3 regions of the Mesorhizobium sp. M1142 genome follow, and region 3 is predicted to be linked to each of the others. Evidence: riboswitches for the same ligand, from Rfam matches in the RefSeq annotation. Region 3 holds a riboswitch; each other region holds the start of a gene.
The links. Region 3 has a riboswitch for cobalamin ahead of metE (5-methyltetrahydropteroyltriglutamate--homocysteine S-methyltransferase). Riboswitches for the same ligand answer to the same signal wherever they lie in the genome.
Positions count from the first base shown of each region.

Region 1: it holds a riboswitch for cobalamin, as region 3 does, so the genes downstream of both, NKH42_RS18985 (DUF1636 family protein) here and metE (5-methyltetrahydropteroyltriglutamate--homocysteine S-methyltransferase) in region 3, are expected to answer to the same signal.
Region 2: it holds a riboswitch for cobalamin, as region 3 does, so the genes downstream of both, NKH42_RS18805 (CbtB domain-containing protein) here and metE (5-methyltetrahydropteroyltriglutamate--homocysteine S-methyltransferase) in region 3, are expected to answer to the same signal.

Region 1 is NZ_JAMYMK010000011.1:44,817-52,047, reverse strand. Features, by position in the region: gene NKH42_RS18995 (cobaltochelatase subunit CobN) at 1-3,593, opposite strand, end outside; gene cobW (cobalamin biosynthesis protein CobW) at 3,612-4,652, opposite strand; gene NKH42_RS18985 (DUF1636 family protein) at 4,649-5,083, opposite strand; cobalamin riboswitch at 5,122-5,325, opposite strand; gene NKH42_RS18980 (winged helix-turn-helix domain-containing protein) at 5,355-6,554, opposite strand; gene NKH42_RS18975 (NADH-quinone oxidoreductase subunit A) at 6,891-7,231, shown strand, end outside.
Region 2 is NZ_JAMYMK010000011.1:8,334-15,564, forward strand. Features, by position in the region: gene cbiB (adenosylcobinamide-phosphate synthase CbiB) at 1-154, shown strand, start outside; gene cobO (cob(I)yrinic acid a,c-diamide adenosyltransferase) at 452-1,084, opposite strand; gene cobU (bifunctional adenosylcobinamide kinase/adenosylcobinamide-phosphate guanylyltransferase) at 1,086-1,607, opposite strand; gene NKH42_RS18800 (CbtA family protein) at 1,600-2,382, opposite strand; gene NKH42_RS18805 (CbtB domain-containing protein) at 2,398-2,577, opposite strand; cobalamin riboswitch at 2,614-2,811, opposite strand; gene NKH42_RS18810 (MFS transporter) at 3,000-4,199, opposite strand; gene NKH42_RS18815 (heparan-alpha-glucosaminide N-acetyltransferase) at 4,445-5,443, shown strand; gene NKH42_RS18820 (methyltransferase family protein) at 5,460-5,966, shown strand; gene NKH42_RS18825 (MerR family transcriptional regulator) at 5,986-6,372, opposite strand; gene mgtE (magnesium transporter) at 6,512-7,231, opposite strand, start outside.
Region 3 is NZ_JAMYMK010000006.1:229,082-236,312, forward strand. Features, by position in the region: gene NKH42_RS12980 (MFS transporter) at 1-187, shown strand, start outside; gene NKH42_RS12985 (helix-turn-helix transcriptional regulator) at 272-1,105, shown strand; gene NKH42_RS12990 (hypothetical protein) at 1,423-1,677, opposite strand; cobalamin riboswitch at 2,234-2,434, shown strand; gene metE (5-methyltetrahydropteroyltriglutamate--homocysteine S-methyltransferase) at 2,529-4,865, shown strand; gene NKH42_RS13000 (FMN-binding negative transcriptional regulator) at 5,013-5,183, opposite strand; gene NKH42_RS13005 (dihydrodipicolinate synthase family protein) at 5,218-6,120, opposite strand; gene NKH42_RS13010 (trans-sulfuration enzyme family protein) at 6,173-7,231, opposite strand, start outside.

The DNA.
Region 1 (7,231 bases), on a different contig from region 3:
ATGGAATTGCGCAGCGGATGCCAGAGCCCGCGCCGCCGTGCCGAGAGAAAACGCTCGGCGATGACTTTTGCGGCTGAAGGGTTTTCGCGCAGGATGAAGGCGCGGACCACGGGGTCGCCGAGATAGGCGTCGTGCACGGCCTCGATAAGCGTGCCCGATATGGCATGGGTAGTCTCGGCAAAGCCGACAAGCCGGTCGACCGTCTCGGCGAATTCCGAGGCGCCGCGCGGGCCATGACGCATCTGGCCGGCGATGAAGCGCGGATTGACCGCGCGGGCGCGAACTACCCGGGATACGGCCTCACTGATCGAGCGCGGCTTGGGCTTTTGCGGGTCCGTGGTGTCGAGCACGATCACGTCGGCGTTCTTGCCGAGCGCGGCAAGCGCTGCCGAAAAGCCGCCGATGAAGGCGACGTCGGCCGAGCCTTCGAGGATGTCGCGGCCGGGGTCGTCGCCGGTATGAACCAGAAGGTCGGCCTCGGCGAGGCGATCCTCGAAAGCGCCGGGCGCCGAAATGCCTTTGCCCTCGCAGCCGCCATAGGCGTGCGAGGTGGCGGCGAGATAGGTGCGGCCGATCTCTTCGCGCGCGGCCCAGTCGCCGCTCGACAACAAGTCCTCGACGCCCGCGCCGTAACTGCCCGGCGAGGTGCCGAAAATGCGCGGGCTGATCTTGCCGTCGATGCGGGTCCTAGCGGCGAGCGGGTTTTCCGAATCGTCCTCGTCGCGGGTCGCCACCGCGTTGGCCGCGGCGTCGATCAGCGCGATCTGGGTCGGGAACATGTCGCGGAACAAGCCCGATATGCGCCAGGTGACATCGATGCGCGGACGGCCGAGTGTTGCCGGCGGCAGCACATCTATGCCGGTGATGCGGCCGGTGGCTGAATCCCATTGCGGCCGGCAGCCCATCAGCGCCAGGCCTTGCGCGATCTCCTCGCCGCCGGTGCGCAGTGAGGCCGACCCCCACAGGTCGATGACCAGCGAGCGCGGCCAGTCGCCATGCGATTGCATGTAGCTGCGGACCACTTCTTCCGCTGCCACCTTGCCCAGATCATGGGCGGTCGGCGTCGGCATGGTGCGTGGGTCGGCGGTGAAAAGATTGCGGCCGGTCGGCAGAACATCGCGCCGACCCCGTGCCGGCGCACCGGCCGGACCGGCAGCGACGTGGCGGCCGTCGAGGGCGGCAAGCAGCGCGGTTTTTTCAGCTGCCGCGCTTTCCCGCCGCAACGGATCAGCCTCGCCTTCCGGCGAGCGGCCGTAAATGTGCAGGCCGTCCTTGATGGCGAAATCCTTGAGATCGCAGAGCCAGGCGTCGATGCGGCGCAAAGCCTCGTCGGCTGCGTCGGTCCTGGCGACACCAGCCTCTGAGGCGAGGCCGGTCTTTTCCGCCGTTTCGACTATCAGCTTCGCCAGGCGGTCGCGGCGGCGGCGGTCGAGCCCGTCGGCCTGGGCATATTCGTCGACCAGTCGTTCAAGCCTGTGCTGGTTTTCGTCCAGCCCGGCGCCGGTCAGCGGCGGCGGCAGATGGCCAAGCGTGACGGCGGCAACGCGCCGCTTGGCTTGCGCTGCCTCGCCTGGATTGGAGACGATGAAGGGGTAGACGACGGGCAGGGCGCCGGTGACGATTTCGGGAAAGCAGTTTTCGCTGAGCGCAACGGTCTTGCCGGGCAGCCATTCCAGCGTGCCGTGGGCGCCGACATGGACAATTGCATGGATGCCGAGCGACTGGCGCAGCCAGAGGCCAAAGGCGACCAGCGCATGGCGCGGCGGCAATGTCGGGTCGTGATAGTCGGCGCGGCGGTCGACTGAGCGCCCGCGATCGGGGGCGAGCGCCACGGTGATGTTGCCGAACGTGGCCGTGCGGAAGCGGAATTTGGCGACAGCAGGCGCTTGAACACCCCCCTCTGTCCTGCCGGACATCTCCCCCGCAAGGGGGGAGATTGCGCTCTCATTGCCGGTTTCGCCAATCACTGAGGTTGCAGAACGGGTGCCGTCGGCGAAACGGCCAATCTCCCCCCTTGAGGGGGAGATGTCCGGCAGGACAGAGGGGGGCGCCTCGCGCGAACCTGTCTCATCTTCCGCCTTACCCCATGCCGCCTCCACGGCAGCGAGTGCCGCAGTCGGTAACTCTGCAGAAAGAGCGAGATAATCGTCCAGTCTCAGCCCACCATTCCCCCGTTCCAGCAAATCCAACAACTCCCTTGGCGTTTGCGGAATCCTTTCAACGGCGTAGCCCTGTTCGCTCAGATCGTGCAGCATTGCCAGCACGCTGGACGGCACGTCGAGGCCGACGGCGTAGCCGGTGCGACCGGGGGCGCTCGGATAGTCGGGGATCAGGATGGCGAGCTTGCGTTCCGCGCGCGGCGTCCGCCGCAGGCGCACGAATGCCTCGATACGGTTCGCCACTTGCGCGACGCGGTCGGGCTCTGGCCGGTTGGCGAAGGCGCGGAAGGCCAATGCGGGATCGGTTTCGCTTTCGCCCTTGAAGGAAATGGCGCCGGCCAGGATGCGGCCGTCGAGCTCGGGCAGGACGACATGCATGGCAAGGTCGGCGGGCGCCAGGCCGCGCTGATTGGTTTGCCAGATGTCGCGGCGGGTGGTTGCGACGATGACCTGGAACACCGGCACGCCGGCGCGGTCGAACAGGGTTTCAACGCCCGGCTCGGCCCCAGAGGCGAAAGCTGTGGCGGTGATGATGGCGGCAGGCTTCAGCGTTGCAAGCGCGGTTTCAACAAAGGCGAGTGAGGCCGGGTCCTTGAGGCTGGAGACGAAGATAGGCACGGGAGCCATGCCGCGCGCGCTCAGCGCTTCGAAAAGCGCGTCGATGGGCGCGACGTCGGCCGCGAGCAGCATCGAACGGTAGAAGAGGATTGGCACGACGTCCCCCTCCCTCTCGAGGGGAGGGTGGCCCGAAGGGCCGGGTGGGGTCATTGCGGCAGTGCTCGACGCCTCTTTGAGTTGGCGCGCTTCGGAGAGGACCCCATCCCCGGCCTGCGGCCGGACCCTCCCCTCGAGGGGGAGGGGGACGCCGCGTTCTACGACCCCCAGTCCCGGCTCGTAAAATCCAGCCTTTGGCACGCTAACGGGTTCGGCTACCGCCGCACCAGATCCAGCGAGACTTGCCAGCCTCTGCACCAGCGCCGTCATATTTGCCGGCCCGCCCTCGCGAAAATAGCCAAGCAGGGCGTCCAACTCCTCGCGCGGCAGCGTCGAGCCTTCGATCAGTCGCAAATCCTCGTCGTGGCTCTCGCCCGGTAGGAGCGCCAGCTTGATACCGCGATTTCGCGCGATAACGGCGAGCTGGTCGCAGCCATAGCGCCACCACTCGTAGCCGCCGAGAATGCGGACCAGAATGACCTTGGCGTGGCGGGCGACGCTCTCGGTCCAGAGGTCGACGGACATCGGATGGCGCAGGTCGCGCAAGGCGGCGAGCCGCATCGAGGGCAGGCGGTCCGCATCCGCCTTCCACGCCGCCGCCAGCCCGGCCAGGTCGCTGTCGGTGAAGGACAGGGCCACGACATCCGCAGGCGTTTGCCTGAGATCGACAGGCTCGGCGAGATCGTCGAGCGAGGCGGATGTGGTGGTGAGGATGTGCATCGCGGCTTGTACCTGGGGTCAGCCGGCGAGGATACGCTCTATCGCCGGGCGGTTCAGCCCTTTCAGACCGATGACGACAAGGCGCGAGCGGCGATCGTCTTCAGCGGTCCAGGCCCGGTCGTAATAATGGTTGACGCGCGGGCCGACGGCCTGCAGCAGGAGCCGCATCGGCTTGCCGCCAACCTCGACGAAGCCCTTGACGCGCAACACGTTTTCTTCCTCCGCCGCCGTGGCGACGCGTTGTGCGAGCTCGTCCGGGTTAGACACGGACGCGATGTCGATGACGAACGAGTCAAAATCGTCATGTTCGTGGTCGAGCTCGTCGTCGTGATGGGTTTTGCGGTTCTCTATGTCGTCCTCGACGGCGAGGCCGAGGCCGAGCAGCACCGACGGATCGACCTTGCCTTGCGAAGTCGGCACGATCTTCACCGCCCGCGCAACATGCTTGCCGATGACGGCATTGGCACGGGCCGAGCCGGCTGCGTCCATCAGGTCGCTCTTCGAGAGGATGATCAGGTCGGCGCAAGCGAGCTGGTCCTCGAATACTTCCTCGACCGGATCGTCGTGTTCGAGCGTCTCGTCCTGCGCGCGCTGCGCCTGCAGGGCGTCCATGTCGTTGGCGACGCGCCCATCAGCCAGCGCCGGTCCGTCGACGACGGCGATAACGCCATCGACGGTCACCCGGCTCTTGACCGACGGCCACTGGAAGGCCTGGACCAGCGGCTTGGGCAGGGCCAGCCCGGACGTCTCGATCAGGATATGGTCGACCCTCGGCATCAGCGACAGGATCTGGTCGAGTGCCGGGACGAAATCGTCGGCGACAGTGCAGCAGATGCAGCCATTGGCCAGCTCGACAATGTTTTCCTCGGGGCAGGTGTCGATGCCGCAGCCCTTCAGGATCTCGCCGTCGATGCCGATGTCGCCGAACTCGTTGACGATGATGGCCAGCCGCTTGCCTTTGGCGTTTTCGAGCAAATGGCGGATCAATGTCGTCTTGCCGGCGCCGAGAAATCCGGTAACGACGGTGCAGGGGACGCGCGAAAGGGGGGCAGCGGTCATATCAAGTCCTTCAAAAGGTCGAGGGGAGGGATGCGGGCAACCAGACCGCGCTTCAGGCAATCGGGACGGCCGCGCCACGGAATGAGCCCATCCGTCGAGGTGGCGAACAGCTTTGCGCCGGTCACGAGATCGGCGCCGCTGGTCGCGGTCAGGTCGCCGAAGACGTAACTCCAGCAGCCGTCGCGCAGCATGGCGGCGCTGAGCCGGCGCTTGCAATTGCCGAGGCATTCGACGGTGCGGATTTTGATGTTTTCGCCGGAAGCGGCGCGGCGCGTGTCCTCGGCGAGCAGTTCGCCGGCGCGGGGATGAGCGTCCGAACCGGTCTCGTCACGGCAGGAAGAGCAGACGATGACGGTAACGCCGGCCGGGGAATCGTCAGGGCCGGACAATAAATCCGCTGTCTCAGCCGAAAAACTGCTGTCGCGTTCCAAATCAGGCTCCTTGCCCGGAAAACCCGCCAGGCGATCGGATTCTTATGTCCTAGACGGCAGGTCTCCTGGCTCGCGGGTCATCGCCTTGGTGCCGCCTTCCCGGGAATATCCCAGTGGTTTTCGGCTTTGGCTCGTCGCTTACAGTTGCGGGGACAGCCGCGGATTTGAAATCGAGATTTCGCACCGCATTCCCTCTTGGCCCCTGCCGTTGCGGGCAGGGGACCGTCTGAAACGGATTTAGGCTTGTGGAGGCAGTCGTGTCAACGCACGTCTATGACGCGGCGATATCTGCGAGCGGCCGGCCAAGGTCGCCGGCAGCCGTCACCGCGATGCGCTCAAGCCCGAGCCAGCCCTGCATCTGCTTCAATTCCTCGAAGAGTTCGGCAGCGGTTTGTGGCGGGGCGCCGGGCTCCGCATAGGCGGCATGGACGCGCAATACGCCGGCCGGACGGTCGGCCCTGAGGTCGACGCGCCCGACGATGCTGTCGCCGAGCAGGAACGGCAGCACATAATAGCCATACCGGCGCTTTTCGGCCGGCGTGTAGATCTCGATGCGGTAGTGGAAGTCGAACAATCGCTCGGTGCGCGACCGCTCGAAGACCACGGGATCGAACGGCGCAAGCAAGGCGCGCGCCTCGATCCTGCGCGGCAAACGGACGTTCTTATGGAGATAGGCTGTTTTGCTCCAGCCGTCGACGCTCACCGGCAACAGCTCGCCAGCCTCGACCAGCTCCTCGATGCGGCCCTTAATATCGGCGGGCGAGAGGCGGAAATAGTCGCGCAGGTCGCCTGCCGTGGCGACGCCATGGGCGCGGGCGGAGATGCGCAGCAATTCGCGGTGGGCGTCCTCGGGGCAGGGAACCGGTAGAGCGAGTATCGCGGGCGGCAGTACGCGCTCCGGCAGATCGTAGAACCGTTCGAAGCCGCGGCGATGCGCGGTGGTGATGCGGCCGGCCCAGAACAGCCATTCGAAGGCGTGCTTGGCATGGCTCCAGCCCCACCAGCCGCCCGAACCCTTCTGGCCTTCGAAAGCCGACGCCGCGATCGGGCCTCGTTCGGCGACCTCGCGATAGATGTCTTCGATATAGGCGGCGTGCTCGCGGCCCCATTTGGCCAGTCCGCTGTACATTTCCTCGCCGCGCTCGGCCCGCTGCATGCGCCAGCGCATCAGCGGATAGGTCTCGACCGGCAGGAAGGAGGCTTCGTGCGCCCAATATTCAAAGACCATGCGCTTGCGCGTTATGGCGGCGTCGTCGAGCAGCGCCAGCTTGTAGGGGCCAAGCCGCGAATAGAGCGGCATGTAGTGGGCGCGCACCACGGCGCTGACGGAATCGATCTGCAGCAGGCCGGTACGGGCAAGCACGCGGGCCAGATGTCGGCGGTCGGGTGTACCGGCGGGTCGGGGGTCATTGAATCCCTGTGCCGCCAGCGCGATGCGGCGGGCCATGCGAAGTGAGATTTTTTCCTTCATCAATGCGGGTATCCTGATGATGCCGGACAGAGAAGAGAATCTGTGATTCCGCGCCATGCTAGCAGGGTTTTGGCGGTATCCATGTCAGGAGAGAAAAGTGGAGTGAAAAGTGAAAGAAATCAAACAGGAGCGGATCTGACCAGTTTTCCCGGATATGCCGCCCAGTACCGCGATTTGAACAAGGTTTGACTTGCTTCGCCGAAAGCGCTGCGCTAACCCTCGCCGCGTTGCAGCATAGAGCCCCCTTAAAACGGTTCAGTGGTTAAACTGTCACGCTTCCGCAAGTGGGTCCGGTGCTGTAATCAGAGTGGATTGGCCGCCAACGGAAACTGCAGCATGAACGCACTTTTAGGTTCGTACCTGCCCATCGTCCTGTTCATCGGCGTGGCGCTGGTGGTCGGGCTGGCGCTGCTTGCCGCACCCTTCCTGGTGGCCTACCGCAACCCCGATCCGGAAAAGCTTTCGGCCTATGAATGCGGCTTCAACTCGTTCGACGATGCGCGCATGAAGTTCGACATCCGCTTCTACTTGGTGTCGATCCTGTTCATCATCTTCGATCTGGAGGTAGCCTTCCTGTTTCCTTGGGCGGTGTCGTTCAGCCAGATCGGCATGCTCGGTTTTTGGTCGATGATGGTGTTTTTGGCGGTGCTGACCATCGGCTTTGCCTATGAATGGAA
Region 2 (7,231 bases), on a different contig from region 3:
CGTGATGGTCGAAGACGCGTTGATGGGCGAGGGCGGCCGCCGCGACGATGTCGAGAGCACCGACGTCCGACGGGCGCTGAAACTCTACCAGGTCGCCGACTTGCTGCTGATTGCGCTGTTCGGGGTGGTCGCAGTGGTTGTTATCTTGGCGTGACCTGCGCTCGAGATCGACGGAAACAAAAAACCCGCCAAGCGGCGGGTCGTTGGAGCCAATTAGCACCATAGCGAAATTAATAGCATAGCTGCCGGCACAAAGCAAGAACAAAATAGGGCAACGCCTCAAATAATCGGTTCAGGTCGGCGCTGCCCCTCAGCCTTAGCTCCCCGTGAAAAGACAGGGAGAGGGAGATCGCCAGCGTTGCGGCTAGCTCCTTGTCCCCGTCCTTCACGGGGAGAAGTCGCCGGCAGGCGATGAGGGGCAGCGCTGACCTTGACAAACCAGCAACACCCCTCAGAACTCAATCCCCTGCTGCGCCTTCACGCCGGCGGAGAAGTGGTGCTTGGTCACGGCCATCTCGGTGACCAGGTCGGCCGCCTCGACCAGTGCCGGCTTGGCGTTGCGGCCGGTGACGACGATATGCAGGCCTTCGCGGCGTGACTTCAGCGCCGCGACCACCTTTTCGAGGTCGAGATAGTCGTAACGCAGCGCGATGTTCAACTCGTCGAGCACCACCAGGCTGATCGACGGCTCGGCCATCAGCTCGAGCGCCTTCGCCCAGGCGGCCTCGGCCGCCGCGATGTCGCGTTTCAGGTCCTGCGTCTCCCACGTAAAGCCCTCGCCCATGGCGTGCCAGAGGACACGGTCGCCGAAGGCGGCAAAGGCGTCCTTCTCGCCGGTGTGCCATTTGCCCTTGATGAACTGGACGACGCCGACACGCTTGCCGTAGCCGAGCATCCTGAGCGCCAGACCGAAGGCGGCCGTGGTCTTGCCCTTGCCCGGCCCGGTGTTGACGATCAACAGCCCCTTCTCGACCGTCTTGGCTGCAACCTCGGCGTCCTGCACCGCCTTGCGCTTGGCCATCTTGGCGCGGTGGCGTTCCTCGTCCCCCTGTTCAATGGTCTTGGGATCGATAGTATCAGCCATGTCATTTCACCTTGAGCGGCAGCCCCGCCACCATCAAAAGCACGGTGCCGGCGACCGCCGCGACGTCCTGGTTCAGCCGGCCGGCGGCATCGCGAAACCGTCTTGCCAGCGCATTGTCCGGCACGATGCCCTGGCCGACCTCGTTGGACACCACGAACCACGGGCCACGCGGCCGCGACAGCACATCGGCCAGCCTTTGGCATTCGGCCTCGACATCATGGTCGGCCAGCATATGGTTGGTCAGCCACAGCGTCAGGCAGTCGATCAGCACCGGCTGGCCGTCGGGCAGTGCCTCGATCGCGCCGGCAAGGTCGAGCGGCGCCTCGATGGTCGTCCAGCCATCGCCTCGCCGCGAGCGGTGCAGCGCGATGCGCTGACGCATCTCCTCGTCATAGGCTTGCGCTGTGGCGATATAGCTCCACGGCGCCGGACAGGCGCTCACCAGCCTCTCGGCATGCGCGCTCTTGCCGGAGCGCGCACCGCCGATGACCAGGGTCAGCGCCCCGGCAGCGCGGTCAGGCAAAGCTGTCGCGCAGGCTGGTTGCCGCGCCGGTGAAGCGTCCGCGCACCAGCCCGACGACCATACCGAGCACCAGCCAGAACACCAGATTGGTCAGCGTCACCGCCACCACGAACTGATGATGCAGGCCTTCCGGGATCGCCGTCTCGAAACTGTCGGGCTGCGGCGCGCCGACAATATGCGGCGCAACGATCAACGCCACGGCAAGGATCGCCAGCGGCAGCGATCTGCGGAAGGCGATAAGGCCGAGACCGGCCGCTGTCGCCACCACTGTTGCCCACCACCAGATCTGGCGTTGGACAAGGTCGGCCGCCGGCATCGCCGGCAGTTCCGGCGCCAGGCCGAGGCCGGGCGCCAGCGTGAACACGGCAAAGCCGGCCAGGCCCCAGAACAGGCCCTGGCGCCAATTGCCGATGCCGCCGGCGAATTCCGAAACCGCGACCAGGACCAGTGCGAAGCCAATGCCGGTGACGATATTGGCAACGACGCTGAAACCAAAGCGCTCGAAGCCGTCGGCCGGCGCCCAGCCTTCGTCTTCAGCCGGAGCCATTGCTTCAGCCGGTGCCGGCGCGGCGCTGCTCATAGCCATCGTGCCGGCGGCGTTTTCGGCCGGTGCCGCAGGTGCCGCGGCATGGTCATGGCCGCCGCCGGCCTGTTCGTAGACTTCCGCTTTCAGGATGAGCGGCACGGTGGCGTAGGCCTGCATGCAGGCGAGAACGACGCCGGCCACAAGCCCTGCGATCGCCGCGATGAAGACGACGTTGCGAAACAGTGTCATGATGTCAGCCCCTTGTCAGTGGCAGGGAAAGCCCATCGAGTGGCGATAGTCGTGCGCGGCATTGTGGACCGCATCGATATGCGAGAAGCCGACAAAGCCCATGACGAAAATGCCGAGGAATGCAGCAAGCGCCAGCTGCAGGAGACGCGACTGCGAGGAGGCGGAAGCGCCGAGCGAAACGGAAGCGGTATTCATGTCTTGTCCTTTCGCCCTCCACCCGAGGGCATAGAAGTCAGTTTCCTGTCGCCGGCAGGTCTCCTGGCTCGCGGATCAGCGCCCTTCCCCACCTTCCCGAAGGCGAACCTTCAGTGGCATATGGAGAGGACTACCGCACACAGTTGCGGGGGCAGCCACGGCATTGGGCAAACAATTTCGCCCGCACCGCATTCCCTCTTGGTTCCAAACGGAACCGACGACATCAGCGACTATAGGCAGAATCGCCGCGCCCGGCAAACCAAATTCCGCCGGATCGTGTGGCGAATGCGCCGCCTCGCCAAACCGGAGAACTGGCGCCGCAGACGTCGCGATCTGCGCGGTCAAACAGAACGGCCTGCGTTCGATGCGGCACTGCACCGCTTCCACAATTGGGTGTTCGAGCGCCATGCGGCGCTCGAACATCAAAGCGATTTGGGCAGATAGCGCCAGGTGACGAAGCCGCAGATCGCCGCCAGCAGGCCGAGTGTCGCGAAAACCGCGCCCAGGCCGAAGAACGCCAGCACCACGGAATAGACCAGCGGCGGCGTCAGCTCGGAAAAGTCGAGATAGGTGCGGTAGACCGCCGCCATCTGTGCCCGCTCATACGAGCGCACCGAGCGCATGAAGGCGGTCGAGCCCAGCGCATCGAGCGCGATGGTGAAGAAGGCACCGCAAAGCAGCAAGGCGCCGGTGATGAGCGGTGCGGCCTCGCCGACGGCGCCGGCCGCCAGCAGCGTTGCCGACATCGCGAAATAGGCGAACGTCATGGTGCGCCGGCCGCCGAAACGCTTTCCTGCCCTGCCCCAGAAGATGGCCATGAACAAAAGCGCATTGCCGGCCGAAACCAAGAGGCCGCCGGCGAGCTTGCCCTCGCCGGTGATCACCATGAACAGCGGCCCATAGACGAAGAACGTCGTCCAGAAGCAGGAGCGGCCGAAAGCGATCAGCCAGGCCAGCCTCAGCCTTGGCTGCGCGACGAAGCGGCCGATATTGGCCAGCGGATTGACCGGCCGCGTCTTGCCGGGGCGGATCGACGGGTTATCGCCAAGCCGGTAAGTCCAGAACAGCGCCAGTAAAGCCATGGCGAAGACGGCCACCGCGCCATGCGCGGCATAGATGCCGAAACGCGTGTAGAGGTAAATTCCGAGGGTCGGCCCGGTGGTCCAGGCAAGCATCGACCACGCCATGCGCAGCGACTCGGCCTGCATGAAATCGGTCTTGCGGATATGGTCCATGATGTAAAGGTTGAGCGTGATCGCCAGCGCGCCGGCGCCGACGATGCGGCAGAGCATGCCGACCACCTGGCCAGCCAGCGTATGGGTGACGAAGAACAGCGAGCCGGCGGCCAGCAGGCAGGCGCCGGCGGTATAGACCCAGCGCCGGGCAAAGCGGGCGATCAGCATCGGCATGAACAGCGTCGCCGACAGGCCGAGCATCGCCACGATCGTGTAGAGGATCGAAACAATCTGCTCGTTGTGCAGTATCTCATAGGCCTGGATCGGGATGACGCTGGACACGGTGGCGCGCGCGAAGGATTCGACCGCATAGAGCGAGGCGAAGGTGCGGGCATCCGCCGGCCGCAAGGCCGCAAGCCAGATCGGATGGCGCACATGGGTAGCCATTGTGTTCCCCGAAGCCGAATCGCCCGAAGCAGGGTTGGAGCACAAATCTGCCGCGGCGATTCCTGGCCGCGTAACAGGAAACCGACGCCTTCACGGCAAAAAGCGAAGCCGGCCAAAGGCTTTCCGGCTCTGGCCTAAAGCAGCCCTGATGCCGCCGTCACCAACGCAAAGCAAGGCCCTGCTTCTTTTGACGGTGGCAACCGTGATAGTCGTCTTGCCGGGGCTGAACCAAGACAGCGAGACCAATGAGCATCGACACGCCGAGCGCAGCCGTTCAGGATCAACCGAAGTCGAAGCGCATCGCCGCTATCGACATTGCACGCGGCATCGCATTGCTTGCCATGGCGAGCTATCATTTCACCTGGGACCTCGAATTCTTCGGCTACACCGATCCCGGCCTCACCGCCTTCGGCTGGTGGAAAATCTACGCGCGCTGCATCGCCTCGAGCTTCCTGTTCCTGGTCGGCATCAGCCTCTATCTCGCCCATGGCAAAAAAATCCGCTGGACCGGCTTCTGGAAGCGCTTCGCCATGGTTGCCGGGGCAGCGCTCGCAATATCGCTGGTCACCCGCATCGCCACGCCCGACGGCTTCATCTTCTTCGGCATATTGCACGAGATCGCGCTCGCCAGCTTGCTCGGCCTGGCGTTCCTGCGGCTGCCGGCGCTGCTGACGCTTGCCGTGGCGGCCCTCGTTATCGCCGCGCCTTTCTACTTGCGATCCGAGCTTTTCGATCATCCGGCTTTGTGGTGGGTCGGCCTGTCGGCGACCAACCCGCGCTCCAATGACTACGTTCCGCTGCTGCCCTGGTTCGGCGCCGTACTTGCCGGCATCGCGGTTACCAAGCTCGCCGCCACCTCCGGCGCACTGACGCGGCTGTCGGCCTTGGCGCCCGGCCGCTGGGCAAACCCGCTGGTCTTCATCGGCCGGCACAGCCTTGCCTTCTATTTGATCCATCAGCCTGTGCTGATCGGCTCGGTCTGGCTGTTTTCGCAATTCATGCCGGCGCCGGCCGAAACCAGGGAGGTGAGTTTTCTGAAATCCTGCCAGATATCCTGCGAGCAGGCACGCGACACCGAGTTCTGCTCCAGCTATTGTGCCTGCATGCTGGACACTCTCCAGGGCGAAGCCTCGCTTGACCGGCTCTACAGCAACGACCAGTCCCTGGAGTGGAAGGCGCATATTGGCGAGCTCGCCGGCACCTGCACCGCCCAAGCCGAGGCGGCGGAACTGGGAACGCGCTAATCGAGGGAGGACAATAATGAGCGACAGTCACCCGAAACCCGTGCAGCAAAATCCTGGGCAGCCGAAGCTGGGGCACATCCCATGGCCGCCGCTGATCTATATCGCCGCCATCATCGTCAGCGTCGCGCTAGGGCTGTTCTATCCGCTGCCGTGGATCGGCGATCTTCTCGGCGACATCCTGTTCGCCGCCGGCCTTGTGGGGTTGGTGGCGGTTGCCGCGCTCTGGTTCACGGCAATTCGCACCATGATCCGCGCCAAGACGACGCTCAACCCGAACGGCGTGCCTGACCATCTGGTGACCACCGGACCCTTCGCCGTCAGCCGCAACCCGATCTACCTCGCCAACACATTGCTGCTGGTCAGCCTCGCCTTTGTCACGGGGATCGCCTGGTTCCTGCCGCTGGCGGTCATCGCGGCGTTCTTGACGCAGAAGCTGACGATCGAGAGCGAGGAGAAGGTGCTGACCGCCAAATTCGGCAAAAAGTACCGGGACTACGCCAAAAGGGTGCGGCGCTGGATTTGAGCCGAGGCTGACACCGCGCCTATGTGGTGACGCCGAGTTCCACCAGCCGCTCGACGCAGGATTCCTCGGCTTGGTCGAGTTCGGCCAGGGTCTCTTCGAGGTCGCGGCGTTTCTGGCGCAAATGCTCACGCTTTTCCTCGATTCGCTTGATCATCAATTTGAGTTGGCCGACCTCGCCGGGCGGCTCCCTGTACATCTGGATGATTTCGCGGATCTCGTTGATCGAGAAGCCGAGCCTTTTTCCCCGCATGATCTGGCGGATCAGATGCCGGTCCGATGGCCGGAACAGCCGGGTGCGGCCGCGCCTTACCGGCTGCACCAGCCCTTCATCCTCGTAGAAGCGCAACGTCCGCGTCGACACGTCGAATTCCCGGGTCAGTTCCGTGATCGAATAATATTCCCGCATCGTCACTCCAATGCCCCGACCACGCCGCGAGTTCCAACTGGCCGGCGCCGCCGGCGCTCAGGCGCGTACCAGAATCGGCGGACAAGGCGCTTTCCAAAGCCTCGCACGGCATTTACGTAAAAGTCAATTGAGGTGCCGTTCAGCGCACGCCGAACCACCATGTGGCGAGCCCGAGAAAGGCAAAGAAACCGACGACATCGGTGACCGTGGTGACGAAAACCGCCGAAGCCACAGCCGGATCGATCTTGAAGCGGTCGAGCAGCAGCGGGATAAGGATGCCTGCCAGAGCCGCCACGAACATGTTGATGATCATCGCAGCCGCAATGATGCCGCCGAGATTGCGATCGTGGAACCAGGCAGCAGCCACGAGGCCGATCAGGATGGCGAAAATGATGCCGTTGATGAAGCCCACCCCGATCTCGCGGCGGATGATGCGGCCGGCATTGTAGATGTCGAGGTCCCTGGTCGCCAGCGCCCGCACCGTGACGGTCATGGTCTGCGAGCCGGCATTGCCGCCCATGCCGGCGACGATCGGCATCAGCACCGCCAGCGCCACGATATGCTCGATGGTGCGGTCGAACAGGCCGATCACCGAAGCCGCCAGGAAAGCCGTCAAAAGATTGACCAGCAGCCAGGGCACGCGCGAGCGCGAGGTCGAAAAGATGCTGTCCGAGAGTTCTTCGTCACCGACGCCGCCCATGCGCAGCAGATCTTCCTCGGCCTCCTGCTGGATGACGTCGACGACGTCGTCGATGGTCAGCACGCCGACCAGCCGCTCGTTCTCGTCGACGACGGCGGCGGACAGAAGATCGTATTGTTCGAATTCGCGCGCCGCCTCCTCCTGGTCCATGGTGGCCGG
Region 3 (7,231 bases):
CTTCCGTTCGCTATGGTCGTCTGCACTCATTTCGAACCTTGGCACCCTAGTGGAAGGTGCGGCGGCAGCTTGGCTGATGACGAGCATCGCAGCAGTAATTTTTGATCGCCCCATTCGTGCTGTGTACCAGCCCTGTGTCTTGCGCAAGTGGTCACGAACGGCTGCCGGAGCCTCGAAGACGCCCTAAAAACACATGCTGCGATTTTTGAACACGCTTGACGTGTTAGATTAATTCATCCACAATGCGTGTGTTGAACACGCGAGGTGAGTTATGAACATGAAAGAGCTTAGGGTTCGACTGGGCATGACTCAAAAAGATTTGGCAGAGCAGATGGCAACGACGCAACAGACTGTGGCCCGTTGGGAAACAGGCAAAACGCAGTTGAACGTCGAGCAGATCAAGGACCTTTGTCTCACGTTGAAATGCACGGTCGAGGAGCTGCTGGGCTGGAAGATTGATGTCGAGGAGTGGCGCACGAGCCCGTTTGCAATTGCCGATGCCGAAACGCGATACGGCACGCTCAGAATCAAGACGACTGTTGGCAGCCGCCAATATCCTATCGATGAAAAGGCGCGTGAATCGATTTTACGTCAGTTGAAGGAACTTCATAATCTGCGTAGAAATAACACAAGCAGGCCATGGCTGTATTGTTGGAGCCTTGACAACAAAATACTCTTGATAAATCCGCAATATGTCCGCACCATTGAGCTTATCGGTGACGATGTAGAGGAGATGCCAGAGTATTATCATCCAGAAATCTATCGGGCTTTGGATGACTGGGATAAGGGTGAGGTTTCAGGAAAGCTGAAGAAAGAATGCGATGCCATCATCGCAGAGATGGGTGATCAGGAAGCCGCGCGCATGGCCTCCTATGTTCGCGTCACATATGACGACGGAGAAGATGAGTGGAACTTCTTGGATGAAGAAACCGCTACGACTTTCTTCGGATTGGAAGCTGCGACCTTTGACGTTCCCCAGTGTAGTTTCGCCGAAGTGGAGGAAGAAGGTTACTACCGAGCGCGATATGCCAACCTTGATCGCGTCGCGGTGATGGAGGTTCCAAGCGACCGTTATCACAGATTGACCGCGCCCGAGGAAGCTTAGAACCATCCACGAAGGGCGCATGTTACATCTCGACCTTGCGTGGTGCGTTTTCAGTACGAGATGACGTTAAGCGTAGGTAATGGCAGGTAAGAGTGCTCGACCAGAAGCTCAACTGCCTCCTCAATATCGCTGCCGATGTGCCGCAGGACACGTCCACGGGAGCGTGGATAGGCGTGAAGTTCCTGCACTCCACGGTCCGCTCTCCCATCGCCGGTGTGTGCCCGACGCCATCTTGTGGACGAGCTTGGCCGCCTGCACCCGGTTGTATTCCGGCTTGCGGTCCGCCTGGGCGGTCGGCCGCGATGGCTATCTCCATGTCAATCGGCGCCGAACTTTGACTGCCCGCTGCTTTTGATGAATTTGGCGAGGTCCCGCGCATAATCACTCTTGGTCTTCTCCTTGAGGCCCTGTGTCGCGAACTTGTGGTCCAGCAGGGCAAACAGGTCCAAGTCCCCTTCCGCCTGTGGCGCTGGCTTGCCCTCACCGCCCTCGGCTTCCCAATTGGGGACCGCTTCTGCGCGCTGCACCGTGGCGATTGTCCGCCCAAGACGCATCACAAGATCGAACGCCAAACCGTGCGCGTGCACGACGATTTGCCGCTCAGGCCTCATTTGGACAGGACTTGAGCTGGCCCGGTGGTTTGAGCCGGGTTACCTTGAGCCGGTGGGCTGCGAACAAGCAGTTCGAGACATTGGCCTCGATCACTTCGCAACACGCCGCTGCGCCTGGCCTCGGTGTGCTCCCCCCGAAATCGTTGTGTCATATCACCGAGGGCATCACGGCCAACAGCTTCCACATGGGCAACAGCCTCGCCATTGAGCCGAATACGGTCGCGAGCAGATCACCAACGAAGCGGTCGGAACCTCGGAGCCGAAGTTCGACGCCGAGGTGGTTCGCATGATGCGCTAAGCAGCACCACGGCGCTTGCCGGTATGTTTGCTGCCGGCAGCCGACGAACTCCTATCCTCCTGGACAAGGGCGCCGTGCGTCATTGCTTTGATTTACCGGCCGCTCAAGGCTTCCACAGTTTTCGCTTTCGAGGCGACCTTTGGAACATGCCAACGGAAATTTAACATAACGACATAAACATTTCTTTATGCGGCGTTTGACAAAGAAGCGAACTGCTGTAATTGTCTCCCGCGTCGTGGTTCTCCGTACGGCGCTGCCGCAGCGGAGCTAAGAGGGAAGCCGGTGCGATGCCGGCGCTGCCCCCGCAACTGTTAGCGGCGAGCCAACCCCACTCATGTCACTGAGGCGAATAGCCTTGGGAAGACGGGTAGAGGCTATGACCCCGCGAGCCAGGAGACCTGCCACGGCGAATTACGTCCACGGGCGGGGTGTCTCGGTGGCCGCTGCAGCCTGGCGTTCGTGCCGGCCTGCTAGCGCCTTCCTTGCACCGACGCCCCAACCATCGGGGTCTGGCATGACTGTCTCTCAGCAAATTCCTGTAGCAACGCTCGGCGTGCCCCGCTTCGGTCGTCGGCGAGAACTGAAATTCGCGCTTGAAAGCTACTGGTCCGGAAAATCGTCCGCTGCCGACCTTCTCACGACCGCGAAGGCGCTCCGTGCCGCTAGCTGGGAGGAGCAGCACGATCGCGGCGTGTCGAAAATCCCGTCGAACGACTTCTCGCTCTACGACCATGTGCTCGACACCGCAGCCATGGTCGGCGCCGTTCCATCCCGTTACGGCTGGAATAGCGGCGAGGTTCCACTTGACATCTACTTCGCAATGGGGCGGGGCAACCAGGGTCAGACGGAGGATTGTCGACACGCTGGTCACCAGCAGGCGGCTCATCGGTCTGATGTAACCGCGATGGAAATGACCAAGTGGTTTGACACCAACTATCACTACATTGTGCCGGAACTCAACGATGATCAGACGTTCGCCCTCTCGTCGACGAAACCGGTCGATTACTTCATCGAGGCTAAAGCTCTCGGCGTTCACACACGCCCAGTCATCCTTGGACCGATCACCTTCCTCAAGCTGGCGAAATCGCCTGCCGAAGGATTCGATCCCATCGCGCTCCTGCCGCGGCTGCTGCCCGTCTACGAGCAACTCCTGCAGAGGCTGAAGCTGTCTGGAGCCGACTGGGTGCAGATCGATGAGCCAGCGCTTGTCCTCGATCTGAACCCGAACGAACGAGCTGCGTTCGAATTCGCCTATGGCCAGCTGTCGAAAGCCGCGCCCGAGTTGAAGATCATGCTGGCTACCTATTTCGGGCCGCTGGGAGACAATCTCGAAACCGCGGTTTCTCTGCCCCTGGCCGGGCTGCATATTGATCTCGTGCGCGCTCCCGAGCAGCTGGAAACGGTGGGTCGGCTCGCACCGAAGGATCTGGTGCTCTCGCTTGGCTTGATCGATGGCCGCAACGTCTGGCGTGCGAACCTGCCCGCCATTCTCGACCGCATCAAACCGATCGTCGCCGGCTGGCCCTTGGACCGCGTCGAGATCGCGCCTTCTTGCTCGATGCTGCATGTGCCGATCGACCTCCGCATGGAGACGGAACTCGACGCGGACATCAGGTCGTGGCTCGCCTTCGCGGCCCAGAAGACCGACGAGTTGGTGTTGCTTGCCCGGGCCCTGTCCCAAGGCAGGGATGCGGTGGCAGGCGCGTTGAAAGCGTCTGCCGAGGCTGCCGCCACTCGCGTGACATCCACGAAGATCCATGACCCGCTTGTTGAGGGACGGATCGCCAGCATTGACGACAGCATGAAGCGACGAGAGAGCGCTTTTGCCGAGCGCTCCAGAGTCCAGGCCGGCACGCTCGGGCTGCCGCCGTTCCCGACGACGACCATCGGGTCCTTCCCGCAGACGCCGCAGGTACGCAGGGCGCGGGCCGCTCATGCGAAGGGCCAGCTGAGCTATGTCGACTACGAGACCTTCCTGAAGAAGGAGATCGAGGCTGCAATTCGCTGGCAGGAAGAGATCGGGCTGGACGTGCTGGTGCACGGTGAGTTCGAACGAAACGACATGGTACAGTATTTCGGCGAGCAGCTGTCCGGCTTCGCCTTCACCCAGCATGCCTGGGTGCAGAGCTATGGGTCGCGTTACGTGCGCCCCCCCATCATCTTCGGCGACGTATCGAGGCGCAATCCGATGACGCTGCGCTGGTGGCAATTCGCCCAGTCGCTTACGGAAAACCCTGTGAAGGGAATGCTCACAGGCCCAGTGACCATTCTCAACTGGTCTTTTGTTCGCGACGACGTACCGCGCTCCGAAGCATGCCGCCAGATCGCGCTCGCCATCCGCGACGAAGTGACGGATCTCGAATGGTCCGGCGCAAGGATGATCCAGATCGATGAGGCCGCGTTTCGCGAAGGATTGCCACTGCGCCAGTCTGATTGGAACGACTATCTCGACTGGGCTGTCGAATGCTTCCGGATCGCTTCAACGGGTGTAAAGGACGCGACTCAAATCCATACCCACATGTGCTATTCGGAGTTCAACGAGATCATCGACGCGATCGCTGAAATGGATGCGGATGTCATTTCGATTGAGACGTCGCGCTCGAAAATGGAACTGCTGGACGCCTTCACGAGCTCCAAATATCCGAACGAAATCGGGCCCGGAGTCTACGACATTCACTCACCACGTGTCCCGGAAGTCGGGGAGATTTCGGATCTCGTCATGCTTGCCCGCGAGCGACTGTCGGATTCCCAACTGTGGGTAAACCCGGACTGTGGCCTCAAAACACGCAAATGGGAGGAGGTCCGCCCTGCCCTCATGAACATGGTCGATGCAGCACGTGCGCTCCGGTAGAAAGTGTAGGCCGGAGGGTTTCCCGGTTGTTGGTGAGTGACCGGCTGCCGCATGTCGGCCGTGAATGTGCCAAAACGCGATCACATCCTTTGAAATAAGTCACTCGAGCGAGAATGTGCACTTTCCTTCGGCACGTCTATTAATCGCTCAGGAGTAAAGGGTACCGTTTTCTCCCTGTGACGTGTCGAGTTCGAAGGGGATGTGATTGGCGTCGAGACCGCTCCGGCCATGGGTTATCAGCATGCCAAGTGCACTGTTCTCGATCAGTTCGTAGAGGACTTCTCGGCTCGGTTCATCGAAATGCGCGGGTACATACATGACAGGTTCCTTCACTGGCCGCCGGGTTCGCTGTTCACCGGTTGACATCCGATGGCAAGCGTTCCAACGCGGCGGCGATCTGGCGCTTCGCTGCTGAGGGCAGAGGCAGGATGGGACGCGGGGGGTCGGCACGGCAAATGTCGAGCAAATCGGCAAGTGCATAGACGACGCGAAGGCTCGAGAACTCCTTGAAGAGGCTCCAGAGCGGCGCAAGCGTGGCATCGATCCGTCGCGCTTCGGCCGGATCGCCCTGTTGCGCCGCCGTGACGATCTTCACGCAGACCTCGGGCAGGATGCCGGCGAGGACGCTGTACCATGTGTTGGCGCCGGCGATCATGGCCTCTGCGGCGTTCCAGTCGCCGCTGTAGCCGATCGAGAACCCTTCCGGCATAGTGCGCCTCTGGTCGGCCAGATGGCTCTTGATCGCATCGCCCTTGTCTGTCGGATTCTTGATAGCGACGATCCCCCGCACCTTTGCCAGGCGGCTGACGAGTGCTGGGGTGAAACGGAAATGCGTCGTTCCTGGATTGTCGTAGATGACGATCGGAAGGCCACTTTCGCGCGCCACCGTGGAGAAATGTTCGAACACCTCGTCATCAGTGAGCGGGGTGTAGGAGGCGGCGGCAAGCAAACCCGCAGCAGCTCCAAGGGCCTGGGCGTCTTGCGCGAGCCCCACGGCTTCATCGGTGCGCAGCGCGCCCACACCCACCACGACCGGCATTCGCCCGGCGATTTCGTCCAAGGTCTCGGCGAGCGCCCGCCGCCGTTCCTCGCGCGTCAGATACATGTATGTGCCGGTGCTGCCGAGAAGACCGATGGAATCGACCTGAGCGGCGCCAAGCCGAGCAATCAGCCTGCGCAGAGCAACGGTATCGACGCGGCCGTCACGATCGGCGGGCGTGATGGGAAACGCGGAAAGACCGCTCAGGAATGCCATGGCAAGGCTCCAGGTTTGTGCGTCAGCGCAGGACTGGCCGGACGACAGGTCATCACAAGGCGTCCAGAGCCCGCCGCAGGTCCGCGACTAGGTCGTCGGCGTCTTCAAGACCCACCGAGAGACGCATGAGGTCCTCGCCCACTCCATCGGCCAGATGCGCATCCTTGCGGATCGGCTGCCGGGCACGGGTCAGGCTTGCTGGGTGATAGATGAGACTGTCGGCATCGCCGAGGCTGACGGCGCGAGTGATCAGGTTGAGCCGGTCCATCATCCGGCGCGCTCCTTCGTATCCAGCGTGGAGGCCAAAGGCCAACATGCCCGATCCGTTGGACATCTGTTTTCGCGCCGTCACCTGATCAGGGTGCGAGTCGAGGAAGGGATAACTCACCCATGCCACCGCCGGGTGCGCTTCGAGCGCCCGAGCCACCGCAAGGGCAGTGGCGCTGTGGCGTTCCATGCGCAGCGTCAGCGTCTTCAGACCGCGCAGGATCAGGAAAGCTGACATGGGCGAGAGCGCTGCGCCGGTGATGTAGCGCAGGCCCGTTTCGTGCAGCGTGCGGAGCGTTTGCGCGTCGCCGAGAATCGCCCCGCCAAGGGCATCGCCGTGCCCATTGATGTATTTGGTCAGCGAGTGGAGCACGAGGTCGGCCCCATGTTCGAGCGGCCGCTGGAGCGCGGGGGAGGCGAAGGTGCTGTCGACTGCAACCTTTACACCGCGCGCGTGGGCGCGCTCGGCAATGGCAGCGATGTCTAGGATGCGGCTCAGCGGATTCACCGGCGTCTCGAAGAAAACAAGCCGGGTCCGCTCGGTGATCGCGGCATCGAGATTGTGAGGATCGGACAGGTCGACCGCGACGACCTTGATGCCGAAGCGGGGGACCGCCTGTTCGACCATGGCAAGCGTGTTCGCATAAAGTGTCCTGTGGACGATGAGTTCATCGCCTTGGGACAGGAGCGACAAGATCAGTGTGCCGAAAGCCGCCATCCCCGAGGCAACGACCAGACCTGCCTCGGCTCCTTCCAGATTGGCGAGCCGTTGTTCGAGGATCTCCGTCGTCGGATTGTATTCGCGCGCATAGAGCCTTCCGCCAAGCGCGGCGGCGGCCTCGTT